DNA from 2 places in the Arthrobacter sp. NQ7 genome. Region 2 is predicted to be linked to the other one. Evidence: predicted binding sites of a transcription regulator. Region 2 holds the regulator's gene; the other holds the start of a gene.
The links. Region 2 encodes HspR, which represses chaperone genes until heat shock. Its sites were predicted from a motif close to AAGTTGAGTCNNNNNGACTCAACTT; they were not measured.
Positions count from the first base shown of each region.

Region 1: a site for HspR is predicted at 3,148-3,172, ahead of clpB (ATP-dependent chaperone ClpB). Genes of this name have one in related genera too.

Region 1 covers NZ_JARFXU020000022.1:14,416-21,976, reverse strand. Annotated here, with positions in the region: gene PUN71_RS18570 (septum formation family protein) at 1-428, shown strand, start outside; gene clpB (ATP-dependent chaperone ClpB) at 475-3,117, opposite strand; gene PUN71_RS18560 (sulfate/molybdate ABC transporter ATP-binding protein) at 3,256-4,332, opposite strand; gene PUN71_RS18555 (ABC transporter permease) at 4,329-5,171, opposite strand; gene PUN71_RS18550 (SRPBCC family protein) at 5,201-5,635, opposite strand; gene modA (molybdate ABC transporter substrate-binding protein) at 5,757-6,575, opposite strand; gene PUN71_RS18540 (TOBE domain-containing protein) at 6,572-6,982, opposite strand; gene PUN71_RS18535 (DUF4031 domain-containing protein) at 7,099-7,561, shown strand, end outside.
Region 2 covers NZ_JARFXU020000017.1:1,008-8,568, reverse strand. Annotated here, with positions in the region: partial or broken gene PUN71_RS23110 (MFS transporter) at 275-1,075, opposite strand; gene PUN71_RS16300 (ArsR/SmtB family transcription factor) at 1,173-1,496, shown strand; gene dnaK (molecular chaperone DnaK) at 1,671-3,539, shown strand; gene PUN71_RS16290 (nucleotide exchange factor GrpE) at 3,543-4,238, shown strand; gene PUN71_RS16285 (DnaJ C-terminal domain-containing protein) at 4,606-5,577, shown strand; gene PUN71_RS16280 (heat shock protein transcriptional repressor HspR) at 5,592-6,017, shown strand; gene PUN71_RS16275 (hypothetical protein) at 6,220-6,606, shown strand; gene PUN71_RS16270 (aldehyde dehydrogenase family protein) at 6,667-7,561, opposite strand, start outside.

The DNA.
Region 1 (7,561 bases), on a different contig from region 2:
GGACCGATTCGGCGAAGAGTACGGCGCCGGGCGTCCTGCAGACCACCGTCACGCCGCCCGCCACCCCCCAGCCGCTCCCCCGCGAAGGGGTTGCCCCGGCGGCGTACGCGGTGGGCGACTGCTTCACGGACTTCGACCCCCAGGGGCTGGCTTCCACGGTGGTGGCTTGTGACACGGGCCATTCGGCGCAGCTGGTGGCCACCTACCTCTACCCCGATAAGGCCGAATATCCGGGCGCGGAGCCACTCAAGGCCAAGGCGCTGGAGGTCTGCCAGGCGGCCAAGCTTACGGCCGCCGCCAACCAGTTCCAGCTCAACTACCAGCGGAGCTTCCCCAGCAGCACCAGCTGGCAGTCGGGTGACCGCAGGGTTGACTGCTATGTCACCGCCGACCGCGGCAATGTGATTAACGCAAGCGTGCTGCCCTGACGGTCAAGCCGCCAGGGCAGCACGGCTGCAAGGGAACGCCCCGCGGCTAGTCCTTCCGCCGCACTGACAGGCCTGAGCTTGGGCTGCCGGTCAGTGTGTCCACGGTGCCCTGGGTGAGTTCGCCGAAGTCCGGCGCGGTGTCCACCAGGACGGTGTCACCGTCGCTGATCTCGCCCGCAAGGATGGCCTTGGCCAGCCGGTCGCCGATCTCGCGCTGCACCAGGCGGCGCAGCGGCCGGGCACCGTAGGCTGGATCGTAGCCGGACAACGCGAGCCAGGCTTTGGCACCATCGGTGACATCCAGGGTGAGCCGCCGCTCGTGCAGCCGGCGCCCCAGTTCGGCCACGTGCAGGTCCACGATGTGCGCCAGCTCCTCCACCGTCAGGGCGTCGAACAGCACCACCTCGTCCAGCCGGTTCAGGAACTCCGGCTTGAAGGACGCGTTGACGGTGGCCATCACGGCGTTGCGCTTGGCCTCGGCGTCCAGCGACTGGTCCACCAGGAACTGGCTGCCCAGGTTGGAGGTCAGCACCAGGATGACGTTGCGGAAGTCCACGGTGCGGCCCTGCCCGTCGGTGAGGCGGCCGTCGTCGAGCACCTGCAGGAGGATGTCGAACACCTCGGGGTGCGCCTTCTCCACCTCATCCAGCAGCACCACGGAATACGGACGACGGCGGACGGCCTCGGTCAGCTGGCCGCCTTCCTCGTAGCCGACGTATCCCGGAGGCGCGCCGACCAGCCGGGCGACGCTGTGCTTCTCGCCGTACTCCGACATGTCGATGCGCACCATGGCACGTTCGTCGTCGAACAGGAAGTCCGCCAGGGCCTTGGCCAGTTCGGTCTTGCCGACGCCGGTGGGGCCCAGGAACAGGAAGGAACCGGTGGGCCGGTTGGGGTCGCTGATGCCGGCCCGGGCGCGCCGGACAGCGTCGGACACCGCGGCCACCGCCTTGGACTGGCCGATGAGCCGCTTGCCCAGTTCCTCCTCCATGTGCAGCAGCTTCTGGCTTTCGCCCTGCAGCATCCGGCCGGCGGGGATGCCGGTCCAGGCCGAGATCACTTCGGCAATGTCTTCCGCGGTCACTTCCTCGGCCACCATCTGCGCGGACTTGTCCGTCACGGCGGCCTCCGCCTCGGCGGCGGCGTTCAGCTCGCGCTCCAGGGCCGGGATCTCGCCGTACAGGATCCGGGAAGCGGCCTCCAGGTCGCCCTCGCGCTGGGCCTTGTCGGCCGCGGAGCGCAGTTCATCCAGCTTGGCCTTCAGGTCACCCACCCGGTTGAGCCCGGCCTTCTCGGCCTCCCAGCGTGCGTTCAGCGCCGAGAGCTCCTCTTCCTTGTCGGCCTTGTCGGCGCGGAGCGCGGCCAGCCGTTCCACCGAGGCGGCGTCGGTTTCGCCCTCCAGCGCCAGTTCCTCCATGGTGAGCCGGTCCACCTGCCGGCGCAGCTGGTCGATTTCCTCCGGGGCGGAGTCGATCTCCATGCGCAGCCGGGACGCGGCCTCATCCACCAGGTCGATGGCCTTGTCCGGAAGCTGGCGGCCGGAGATATAGCGGTTGGACAGCGTGGCGGCGGCTACCAGGGCGGAGTCCGCGATGGACACCTTGTGGTGCGCCTCGTAGCGTTCCTTGAGGCCGCGGAGGATGCCGATGGTGTCCTCCACGCTGGGCTCGCCGACGTAGACCTGCTGGAAGCGGCGTTCCAGCGCGGCGTCCTTTTCGATGTTTTCGCGGTACTCGTCCAGGGTGGTGGCACCGATCAGCCGCAGCTCGCCGCGGGCCAGCATGGGCTTGAGCATGTTGCCCGCATCCATGGAGGAATCACCGGTGGCACCGGCGCCCACCACCGTGTGGATCTCGTCGATGAAGGTGACGATCTGGCCCTCTGAGCCCTTGATTTCCTCGAGGACCGCCTTCAGCCGTTCCTCGAATTCGCCGCGGTACTTCGCGCCGGCCACCATGGAGCCAAGGTCCAGGGAGATGAGGGTCTTGCCACGCAGGCTTTCCGGGACATCGCCTGCCACCATGCGCTGGGCCAGCCCTTCCACCACAGCCGTCTTGCCCACGCCGGGTTCGCCGATCAGCACCGGGTTGTTCTTGGTGCGCCGGGACAGGACCTGGACCACGCGCCGGATTTCGGAGTCGCGCCCGATCACCGGGTCCAGCTTGCCGGCGCGGGCCATGGCGGTGAGGTCCGTACCGTACTTTTCGAGGGCCTGGAAGGTGTTTTCGGGATCGGGGCTGTCCACCTTACGGTCGCCGCGGACCCCCGGGAGGGCCGCGAGGAGCGCCTCGCGGGACGCACCGGCGTCGCGCAGCAGGCGGGCGGCGGCATCATTGCCGGCCGAGAGGCCCACCAGGAGCACCTCGGTGGACACGAAGCTGTCACCCAGCCGGTCCGCTTCCTCCTTGGCATGCTGGATGGCCTGGAGGGCGGGCCGGGAGAGCTGGGCCTGCTGGCTGGAACCGCCGGACGTGGCGGGCAATGCCTTGATGGCGCTGCTGGCCTGGACGCTGACGGAGTCGGGATCGGCGCCGGCGGCGCGGAGGAGCGCGACGGCGACACCCTCCCGCTGGTCCATCAGCGCCTTCAGGAGGTGGGCGGGCTCCACCTGCGGGTTGCCGGCCGTCGAGGCGTTCATTGCCGCGGCGGAAAGAGCCTCCTGGCTCTTGGTGGTGAACTTGACGTCCAAAGAGAGCTCCTTTCGGGGGGCTGGTTGACTAAGTTGAGTCTACTACGCTCAACTTTGCACAGCGAGGTCCACTAGCCATGTTTGCCCACGGCGAAACGGGTGTCCAGAGCCAGAGGTCCTGCCGGCAGCCCCGGTGTGTCAGGTGGCGTACACGGACACGGCTGCGGCCTTGACCACGAAGTGCACCGCCATGCCCGGAGCCAGGCCCAGGTCGGCGGAAGCTGCAGGGGTGATGTCCGCGGCCAGGCTGCCGGCGCGGACGCGGACCTGGTCGCCGTGGGGTTCCAGGTCGGTGATGGTGACGGCGAACGAATTCCGCGGGCTTCCGTGGGCGTCGTTGAGGAACACGGAAACGGCCGACGGCGGAAACACGGCGACGCCGGCAGCGCCCGGCCGGGCCGCCTGGACCGGTTCCCCGGAGCCGCGCGCGTCCTCCTCGTGGCCGGCAATCCTCAGGCCCCCGCTGGCCCGCACCCCGGCGCCGTCCAGGATGCCCGGAATGAAGTTCAGGCCCGCAAGTCCGGCGGCAAAGGAACTCCGGGGGCGTTCCAGTACGGCCCGGGTAGGGCCTTCCTCGACGATCCTGCCGTTGTCCAGGATGACCACACGGTCCGCCAGCATCAGGGCGTCCAGGACGTCGTGGGTGACGATGACGGCCTGGCGGCCGGCAAGGACACGCTTGAAGAGCCGCCGCAGCAGGGGCGCGGAATGGATGTCCAGGGCGGCCAGCGGCTCATCGAGCAGGAGGAGCGCGGGATCGGCGGCGAGCGCGCGGGCAACGGCTACCCGCTGGGCCTGGCCGCCGGACAGTTCGGCAGGCCGGCGGCCGGCGAGATGTTCTGCTTCCACCTCTGCGAGCCAGCGCAGGGCCCGGGCGTTTGCCTCCCGCCGGGGAACGCCGGCACTCCGGGGCCCGAAGGCCACGTTGTCCGCTGCGGTCAGGTGGGGAAACAGCAGCGGTTCCTGCGCGAGCAGGGCTATGCCGCGCTGGTGGGGAGGTGCCCAGCTGCGCTTGCCGTCCCTGAGGTCAAAAAGGGTGCTGCCATTGAGTGCGGCCACGCCGCTGTCCGGCCGGAGCAGGCCGGCGATGCTGGCCAGCAGTGTCGATTTGCCGGCGCCGTTGGGTCCCATGACGGCCACGGTTTCACCAGGCTGGACCGTCAGGGCAACGTCGAAGCCGCGCCCGGCCACGGCTGCCTGGAAGGACAGCGTCACGGAACGTTCCCTCCTGCCGGGGCCGGCGCCGTCGTCCGCTGTCCAGCTCCGGCCCGGCCCGCTGCCGGCCGCCGGTAGGCAAGGGCCACCACCGCGGCGGCGACGGCCACCAGGACCAGGGACAGCGCGACGGCGGCGTCCGGGTCCGTTTCCCGCTGCAGGTAGATCTCCAGCGGGAGGGTCCGGGTCACCCCCTGGAGGCTGCCCGCGAAGGTCAGCGTGGCACCGAATTCGCCCAGGCTGCGGGCGAAGGAAAGCACGGCACCGGAGGCCAGCCCGGGCAGGACGAGCGGCAGCGTGACGCGCCGGAACACGGTGCCCGGCCGGGCTCCGAGGGTGGCCGCGACGGCCTCGTACCGGGAGCCGGAGGTCCGCAGGGCGCCCTCGAGACTGACCACCAGGAACGGCAGCGCCACGAACGTCTGCGCCAGCACCACCGCCGTTGTGGAAAAGGCGATGCGCAGCCCCAGCACGTCCAGGGCCTGGCCCAGCAGCCCCTGGCGCCCAAATGTGTAGAGGAGGGCGATGCCGCCCACCACAGGTGGAAGCACCAGCGGCAGGAGCACCAGTGCGCGCAGCAGGCCCTGCAGGCGGAAGGTGTCCCGGGCAAGCACCAGGGCCAGCGGGACGCCCAGCACGATGCACAGCGCCGTGCTGGCAGCAGAGGTGCGAAGGCTCAGTCCCAGGGCCGTCAGCGACGGCTCCGAGGTGACCAGTGGGATGAACTGGCCCCAGTCCACCCTGAGCACCATCGCCAGCAGCGGAAGCACGACGACGACGGCGGCCAGGGCAGCCAGCGCACGGACCCAGCCGGGAATGCCGGTATACGCCTGCCGCATTTGGTGCTACCTCCCGGGGTTTCGTTGGCTCAACGGTTTTCCAGTACCTGCTTGAGCCGGGACAGCTGGGCCACCTCGGATTCCATGGTCCGGGTGACCATCGAGTCCAGGACCCGCATCAGGAGCGGCAGCCTGGCATCCAGGCTGAAGTGCACGGTGGTCCCGCCGGCGTCCTCGGTGAGGGCGTACTCGCCGGTGGGGCGGGCCGGGCCAGCCACCACTTCGAAGCCCAGCAGGCGGCCGGGCTGGGCTGCCGTGATCCGGTAGTCGCCCTGGATGGGGCGTCCCTTGGGCCCGGCGAGGGTTTGGCTGTAGATGGCTCCAACTTGGCCGGGAGCGCCCTCCCGCAGGGAAATGGACTTCACCCCGTCACGCCATGCCGGGTTGTTCAGTCCGTCAGCAAGGAAGTCATAGACTTCGCGGGCAGGCCGGTTGATGATGACACTGTTCTCGGCGTGGGCCATGCGTTTCCTCCGGTGTGCTGAAGCGGTAAGGGGGCTGGACGGGTTCTGTGGGGACGTACCCGTGATGTACCGCCGGTGCGCGCCTGGCCCCACCCTACTGCCGCGCCCGTCATTCGCGGCACTATTGCTGGCCGGGCCCGAACCCGGCGGCGGCGAGGACCTTTTGCCCTTCTGGACCGGCGACCAGGTCCCGGAAGGCGCGGGCCGTGGCCTTGTTCCCGCCGTTGGCAACGGCAGCAATGGCATAGGTGTTGACGGCGGTTCCGGATTCCGGGAACGGGATGCCCGCCACCCGGGTTCCGGCAGAGCTGATGTCCGTGCCGTAGACAAGCCCGGCGTCGGCCTCGCCGGAGGCCACCTTGCCCAGGACATCGGTGACCGAGTTTTCCTCGCTGACGGGGTTCAACGCCACACCTGCCGCGTCCGCAGCCTTGGCCGTGGCAGCCCCGCAGGGGACCTGCCTGGCGCAGGTGACCAGCTTGATGCCGGGCCGGGCGAGGTCCTTCAGCCCTGCGACCCCGGCCGGATTGCCCGGCGGTACTGCGATGGCCAGGGTGTTGCTGGCAAAATCCGTCGGCGTCCCATCCACCAGGCCTTCATCTTGCACCTTCTTCATGGTGGCCGCATCTGCCGAGGCGAAGACATCAGCGGGCGCCCCCTGGCTGATCTGGCTGGCCAGGTCGGAGGAGCCGGCGAAACTCAGCGTGACGGTGGTGCCCGGATGCCCAGTCTCGAACGTGCGGGCGAGCTCGGTGAAGGTGGCCTTCAGGGAGGCAGCTGCGAAGACGGTGATGGTGCCGTGCGGCGCGGGGCCGGCGCCGGAGTCCGGTGCGATGCCGGCCTCCGCGGCGCACCCGCTGAGGGCTGCCGGCAGGAGAAGGGCCACGGCAACCAGGGCTGCGAAGATCCTGGGCTTCGGGATGCAAACGCGGCGGGTCATGCGGCAGCCCGTCCCTTCGGGGATTCGATGATGACCGTTGTTGCCTTGACCACGGCGGTGGCCACCGAGCCCGGTTCGAGGCCCAGTTCACGTACCGCTTCGCTGCTCATCAGCGAAACAACCCGGAACGGCCCGCACTGCAGTTCCACCTGGGCCATCACCTTGTCCGAGATGACGTTGGTGACCAGGCCCACGAACCGGTTGCGGGCCGAACTGCTGCCGCTTTTCGGATCATCCGGAAGCTGCGCCAGCTTCTGCGCATGGGCTGCCAGCTCCAACCCGTCCACGGCGAGCCGTCCGGAGTCGTCACGGAGCGGGGTCAGCGTTCCATGCTCGGTCCAGCGGCGGATCGTGTCATCACTGACACCCAGGAAACGGGCAGCCTCAGAGACGCGGATAAGGGTCACGAACTCACTATAGTCCGCAAATGCGGAACGGCGGCTGGTTTTGCTCCGTAATTGCCAATCGCCACCTTCCGGCCCGCAGCAGACTTTCCCGGGGAGGGCGGCACTAGACTCCTTCCATGGCCATCTACATCGACCCGCCGCTGTGGCCTGCACACGGAACCCATTTTTCGCATCTGGTCTCGGACGCGTCGCTGGAGGAGCTGCACCATTTCGCCGCCGCCGCCGGGATTCCGGAGCGGGCGTTCGACGGCGACCATTACGACGTTCCGGAACGCCGCTTTGACGAACTGGTGGCGGCCGGGGCGGTTTCGGTGGAGGCCAGGGTGCTGGTCCGTAAACTCATCGCCAGCGGACTGCGCATCCCGGCACGCCGGCGCAACAAGTCGCTGAAAGTCCCGCTCCTGAACCGGTGGGAGGCCGTCATGCCCGGCCACGACGCCCTCTTCCTGGACCTTTTGGACCGGTGGAGCGAACCGCACCGGCATTACCACGGCAGCACCCACCTCCTCTCCGTCCTGGAGGCACTGGACCTGCTCACCGAACCGGCAGAGGCGCCCCGGACCGTACTGCTGGCGGCCT
Region 2 (7,561 bases):
GAACGCCGAAGGCCGTGTAGGCCACGACGAAGAGCGAAGCAAAAGTCCCGGCGCGTTCATCATCCTCCACCAGGGGGCTGATGGACCGGATGACGCCCATGAAGGCAGTGCCGAAACCGGCGCCTGCCACCACCACAGCGGCCAGGAACAGGCCAAACGAATCCAGGCCGAGGGCCAGCAGCGACAGTGCGGTCCCCACGGCCAGCGCCGTGGTGCCGAAAATGGTGATGGTGCGGGCTCCAAAGCGGTGCAGGCAGGCCGCCGACACGGCTCCTGTCCCGGCCAGGATGGTGATCACCATGCCCTGCCACAGATGCTCCCGAATGCCGAAAGTGGTGTGCACGATCGCGGCGCCAAGGGAGAGGTACAGCCCGCCCGTGGCCCAGCCGGCAAAAACGGCCGGGGCGCCGGTGAGGAATGCGCGGCGTGCGGCCGGCGGCAGGGTCAGGTGCGGCTTGAGTGAAGCAGCCGCCCCGGCCGTGCGGGGTGAGGTTTCCGGGCAGGCCCACACCAGTGCGGCGAACGCCACGTACAGGACCGAGAGCGAGACGAACACCAGCACGCGGGGCTCAGCAAGGAGGTCCAGCAGCAGGCCCGATGCCAGCGCGCCCAGGGCCAGGCCGCCCAGGGGTGCCACCGTGTTCCAGGCGGCGCTGGAGCCCGGGTCATCCTCCGGTTCCAGATCGGCGATGGCCGCGGAGAGCGTGGTGAGGAGGATGCCGCTGGCCACCCCCTGGAGGACGCGGGCCGCCAGCAGCATCGCCAGCGAATCGGCTGCCAGGAAGGTCACGACGCTGCCGGCCAGCAGGAGGAATGCCGCGCTGATGACCGGCCGGCGGCCGAGGTGGTCGGAGATGGAGCCGAAGACCAGCAGGGCCGCCAGGAGGGCCACGGCGTAGACAGCGAAGATCCCGGTGGTGGCCACCGGCAGCAGGTGCAGCTGCTCCTGCAGGGTGGGGTAGAACGGGGACGGCGCGCTGGCTCCGGCCATCATGGCTGCCGTGGCGGCGGCAATGAGGACGAAACCCAGCCGCCGGTGCGACTCTCTGGGCCGGACTGCGGGTGGGTGTGTCACAACATGCCGCCTTCTGCATTGGGGGTGTGGTTGGTTCGAAAATAATCGAAACCTCAGACTACTGGCACATCCGCGATGGTTCAACTAAAGTCGAACCGTGGCTACACCGGCGAACCTCACCCATCCCGAACGCGCGGACCTCCACTTGCCCAGTGTGCTCTTCGCCCTGAGCGATCCCGACCGGCTGGAAATCGCACGCCAGCTCCGTGCCGGCCCCCTCGATATGGCCGAATGCACCCTCGGCAATCCGGAGATGCCCAAGTCCACCAAGTCCCACCTGATGAAGGTGCTCCGCGAGGCAGGCATCATCCGGAACGAGGCCAACGGGCGCGGCCGCAGGCTGACCCTGCGCGCCGAGGACCTTGATGCCCGGTTCCCCGGATTGCTCGCCGCGGTCCTGGACGCGCCCGGCGCGGACTGACGCCTCCTCCCCGCCGGCGCGTGCCGCCGTCGTGCGCTGCTGTACGCCCTGAGCAAAGTTGAGCGTAGTTCACTCAACTTGTGTTGACATCCTTTGGCGGCTGAGTAGAGTTGAGTGCAGAACGCTCAATGCTTAGGGCGCCAACCAGTTTCCAAGGAAAGAAGGAAGCAACACATGTCACGTGCAGTAGGTATCGACCTCGGAACCACCAACTCCGTCGTCTCCGTTCTCGAAGGTGGCGAGCCCACCGTTATTGCCAACGCAGAGGGTGGCCGCACCACGCCGTCGGTCGTTGCATTCTCCAAGTCCGGCGAGGTCCTGGTTGGCGAGATCGCCAAGCGCCAGGCCGTCAACAACATCGAGCGCACCATCGCTTCGGTCAAGCGCCACATGGGCACTGACTGGAAGGTGGACATCGACAACAAGAAGTACACCCCGCAGGAAATTTCCGCGCGTATCCTCATGAAGCTGAAGAACGACGCCGAGTCCTACCTGGGTGAAAAGGTCACCGACGCCGTCATCACCGTCCCGGCCTACTTCAACGACGCCGAGCGCCAGGCCACCAAGGAAGCCGGCGAAATCGCGGGCCTGAACGTCCTGCGCATCGTCAACGAGCCCACCGCCGCAGCCCTCGCCTACGGCCTGGACAAGGGCAAGGAAGACGAACTCATCCTGGTCTTCGACCTCGGTGGCGGTACCTTCGACGTCTCCCTGCTGGAAGTCGGCAAGGACGAAGACAACTTCTCCACCATCCAGGTCCGCGCCACGGCCGGCGACAACCGCCTCGGCGGCGACGACTGGGACCAGCGCGTCGTTGACTACCTGCTGAACCAGCTCAAGGTCAAGGGCATCGACCTGTCCAAGGACAAGATCGCCCTGCAGCGCCTCCGCGAAGCAGCCGAGCAGGCCAAGAAGGAGCTCTCCTCCTCCACCAGCACCAACGTCTCGCTGCAGTACCTGTCCGTCACCCCCGACGGCCCGGTGCACCTGGACGAGCAGCTCACCCGCGCCAAGTTCCAGGACCTGACCAAGGACCTGCTGGAGCGCACCAAGAAGCCGTTCCACGACGTCATCAAGGAAGCCGGCATCAAGCTCTCCGACATCAACCACATCGTGCTGGTGGGTGGCTCAACCCGTATGCCCGCCGTCTCCGAGCTCGTCAAGGAACTGGCCGGCGGCAAGGAACCGAACAAGGGCGTCAACCCGGACGAGGTCGTGGCAGTCGGCGCAGCCCTGCAGGCAGGTGTGCTAAAGGGTGAGCGCAAGGACGTGCTGCTGATCGACGTCACCCCGCTGTCCCTCGGCATCGAAACCAAGGGTGGCGTGATGACGCACCTGATCGAACGCAACACCGCCATCCCCACCAAGCGGTCCGAGACCTTCACTACCGCTGACGACAACCAGCCGTCCGTGGCCATCCAGGTCTTCCAGGGCGAACGCGAATTCACCCGCGACAACAAACCGCTGGGCACGTTCGAACTCACCGGCATCGCCCCGGCGCCGCGCGGAATTCCGCAGATCGAGGTCACCTTCGACATCGACGCCAACGGCATCGTGCACGTCTCCGCGAAGGACAAGGGCACCGGCAAGGAACAGTCCATGACCATCACCGGTGGCTCCAGCCTCTCCAAGGAAGACATCGACCGGATGGTCCGCGACGCCGAGGAGCACGCAGCCGAGGACAAGGCCCGCCGCGAGGCAACCGACACCCGCAACACGGCCGAGCAGCTTGCCTACTCCGTGGACAAGCTGATCGCCGACAATGCGGACAAGCTGCCCGAAGAGGTCAAGACCGAAGTCCAGGGCGACGTTGACGCGCTGAAGAAGGCCCTTGAAGGCACCGACGACGCCGCCGTGAAGTCCGCGTTCGAGAAACTGCAGGCTTCCCAGACCAAGCTCGGCGAAGCCATCTACGCCCAGCCCGGTTCGCCGGACGGCGCAGGTGCCGCAGGTGCCGAGGGTGCCGCAGGCGCTTCGGCGGGTTCCTCCGACGAGGACATCGTCGATGCCGAGATCATCGACGAAGACGAAGCGAAGAAGTAACCCATGCCGCACCACGGTAACGAGGAAGAGCACAACACATCCGCGGGCCAGCAGAACACGCAGGGCAACGGCCAGGAGCCGGTCATCCGGGACAACCGCAAGGTTGACCCGGTGACCGGGCAGGCCCGGCACCCCGAGGGCGGCCAGCCCTCGGGGGCCGGCTCCCAGGCCGGAGCAGCGGATTCCGACGGCGACGCGCTGGCCCAGGCCGAGGAGATTCTCAACGGCGTGGACGTGCCGGCCGAGGAATCCGTGGCCCAGGGCGTCAAGGCCGGTTCCGGCAACGCCGAGGCCGCCGAGCTGCGCAACGACCTGCTCCGCCTGCAGGCCGAGTACGTCAACTACCGCAAGCGCGTTGAACGCGACCGCGCCGTGGCAGGGGAGATGGCCGTCATCGGCGTCCTGAACTCCCTGCTCCCGGTGCTGGACGACGTCGACGCCGCCCGGCAGCACGGTGACCTGGCCGACGGCCCCTTCGCCGCGATCGCCACCAAGCTGGAGAACGCACTGAAGACCTACGGCCTGGTCCGCATCGACGAGACCGGCGTGGAGTTCGACCCCACGATCCACGAGGCCCTGATCCAGCAGCCCGGCGAGGACATCGAGGTTGACACCGTCAGCCAGGTCCTCCGCTCCGGCTACAAATCAGGAGACCGCGTGCTCCGCGCCGCCCAGGTCATCGTGGCCGTCCCGGCTTAGTCGGTCACCAGGCGCTATGCCGGATATGGGGCGGTGCTCAAGTCGCGCCGAACGGATAAGGGGGCCCCGCCCCTACGCTGGGTGGCTAACGATCTGCGATCGTCAGCCACCCAGCTCCGGCAGCGGATCTGGCCTCCCAACACTCGCAAGCTCGTGTCGGGGCCCTCGGTCAGCTCCTTAGATGCCACTCCCGGGCCCCCTTATCCGTCCGTCGCTCAGCGCTCGTCTCGCCTAAGGTGGGAGCAAGCGAAGCGCAGCTGGATAGGGGGCCGCGGCGTGGCGGGCACCGCGGAGCGGGCACGGCCCCCTATCCAGCGGAGCGTTGCCCAGCCGGGGCACGAAGGTTTGAACAAGAAAGGAAACGCCATTGGCTAGCCAGGATTGGGTGGACAAGGACTTTTACAAGATCCTTGGTGTTGCCAAGGACGCTTCCGACGCCGACATCAAGAAGGCCTACCGGAAGCTTGCGCGGCAGCACCACCCTGACACCAACGCCGGTAACACTGCTTCCGAGAAGAAGTTCAAGGACATCTCGGAGGCCTATTCGGTGCTCTCGGATCCGGAGGAGCGCCAGCAGTATGACGCCATCCGGGCCATGGGCAGCGGGGCGCGTTTTGCCCCCGGCGGCGCCGCCGGCGGCAACGGCGGGTTCGAGGACATGTTCGGCGGCCTGTTCACCGGAAACACGGGACGCCACGCCGGCGGCTTCAACCCGTCCTCCGGCGGTATTCCGCCCGAATTCGCGGATCTGTTCGGCGGCTTCGGCGGGGCGCCCGGATTCCAGCGCACGCCGCAAAAGGGTGCCGACCGTACCGCGTCCACCAGTATTTCGTTCGCCGGGTCCATCCGCGGCACCACCATTGGCCTGCGCGAGCCCAGCGGTGAAGTGATCGACGTGCGGGTTCCGGCCGGCATCAAGGACGGCCAAAAGGTCCGGGTGCGCGGCAAGGGCCAGCCGGGTGCCGCGGGCAACGGCGACCTGGTGGTGTCCGTCTCGGTGCAGCCCCATGCCTTCTACACGCGCGACGGCGACAACCTGCGCATCCACGTCCCGGTCACCTTCCCCGAGGCGGCCCTGGGAGCGGACATCGAAGTGCCCACCATCGACGGCGACAGGGTCAAGGTCCGGGTTCCGGCGGGCACGCCGTCCGGCCGTACCCTGCGGGTCAAGGGCAAGGGCGTGAAGACGTCCAAGGGCACCGGCGACCTGCTGGTGACCATCGACGTCGCAGTTCCCAAGAATCTCAACAAGGACGCCGAAGCTGCGGTCAAGGCGTTCGCCGAGGCAACGTCGTCGGCGGACGTCCGCGAGGGCCTGGCAGCCAAGGCCCGGCTCTAGGGCGGAGGTGAGCCGTGGACATCAACGCCGACCAGCCGATCTTCGTGATCTCCGTGGCGGCCGAACTCGCGGACATGCACCCGCAGACCCTGCGGCAGTACGACCGGCTGGGCATCGTCAAGCCCAGCCGGGCCCCGGGGAAGTCCCGGCGGTACTCCCAGCGCGACGTCAACATGCTGCGCGAGGTGCAGCGGCTGTCGCAGGAAGGGGTCTCGCTGGAGGGCATCAAGCGGATCCTGGAACTCGAAAACCAGGTGGCTGCCTTGCAAAGCCGGATTGCAGAGTTGACCGAGGAACTCGGGCGAAGGCCGCGGGCCGTGGATTCACGGATCTTCGCCGCCGGCACGGCAGGCGACGTGGTGAGCCTGGCCCGAGGACAGCGGCCCCGGCCACGGTCCCAGGCTGTCATGCTGTGGCGGCCCCGCGCCATTGGGAAGTAGCGCCATGAGGGAGTAATGGGACCCGGCAGCAGGTAGTGCTGCCGGCGCCCCCGGGCAAATATGAGTACCCGCTACTCGTGACCGAGAAAGCCCCTGGAACTTGAATGGAGCCATCGCCGGATCAGCGGCGGTGGTTCCACAAGTTCTGGGGGTTTTCCGTGTTTAAGGTTCTCAGCAGCAAGGCCCGGTCATGAGCCCGGGAATGGAGTCCGTGGCTGCCTTCAGCAGCTCCCTGCCCGGCCAGGTCCTGCTGGCCATCGGGCAGACCATCGTGGTGGTGTGCGTGTGTTTCGACATGGTGCGGGAACTGTCCGTGCCCAGGTCGCACCGCCGGTACGTGGCGAGCACCGTCTTCCGGACCCTCGCCATCCCGTCCATCATGGCCAACGCGATGACGGTCTTCATCGCCCTGGTGGTGTCGTCCTGGGTGGACGTGGTGATGGGCATGTTCGTGCTCGTTGCCATCGTCTTCCGCTTCCACCACAACCAGGACGAGGACAACTGGTGGAAGGGCAAAGGCAAGAAGCTCGCGCGCTGGGCCCGCCGGCAGTTCTCCGGCCGGACGTCCACCGCCCCGGCCCTGGGGTAGCCCTGCAAAGCCCCGGGAGCCCGGCGCTGGGGACCTGCGCGCCGGGCTCCCGCATCAAGTTCAGCCGTTGATGACCTGCGGTACGCCGAGGGCCTTAAGTCCTTCGACGCCGAACTCCACGCCGTAGCCGGACTGCTTGGCCCCGCCGAAGGGGATGCGCGGGTCGACGGCGCCGTGCCGGTTGATCCACACCGTGCCGGCCTGGATGCGGGCAGCGACCTCACGGGCAGCCTTCAGGTCCGCCGACCAGACGGAGGCGCCCAGGCCGACGTCAAGGCCGTTGGCCTTTTCCACCGCTTCATCGATGGTGCTGTAGCGGATGATGGGCAGGGCCGGACCGAACTGTTCCTCCGCGACCAGCGGGTTGTCGTTGTCGATGTCCGCCACCAGGGTGGTGGGGTAGAAGAAGCCGGGCTGGCTGGCGTCCGGGTTCCCGCCCAGCAGGACGCGTGCTCCGGAAGCCTTCGCTGCCTCCACGAGGTTCGCCACGACGTCGTACTGTGCCTTGTTCTGCAGCGGTCCCAAGACATTGTTTTCGTCCAGGCCGTTGCCCATCGGCATGGCCTTGGCGACGGCGGTGAGTTCTTCGCAGACGGCGTCGTAGATGCTGTCGTGGACGTAGAGGCGCTTGAGGGCAGCGCAGGTCTGGCCGGTGTTGAGGAACGCACCCCAGAAAACGTCCTGGGCGATGGCCTTGGGGTCGGCGTCCGGCAGGACGATGCCGGCGTCATTGCCGCCCAGTTCCAGGGTGAGCCGCTTGACGGTGTCCGCGGAGGACTTGATGATCGCGCGGCCGCCGGCGGTCGAGCCGGTGAACATGATCTTGCCGATCGCCGGGTGGTCGGTGAGGCGGGCGCCGACCTCGCGGCCGCAGGACACCACCGACAGGATGCCCTCCGGAAGTTCCTCGTTGAGGACCTTGACCAGGGCCAGGACGGACAGCGGGGTGTTGCCG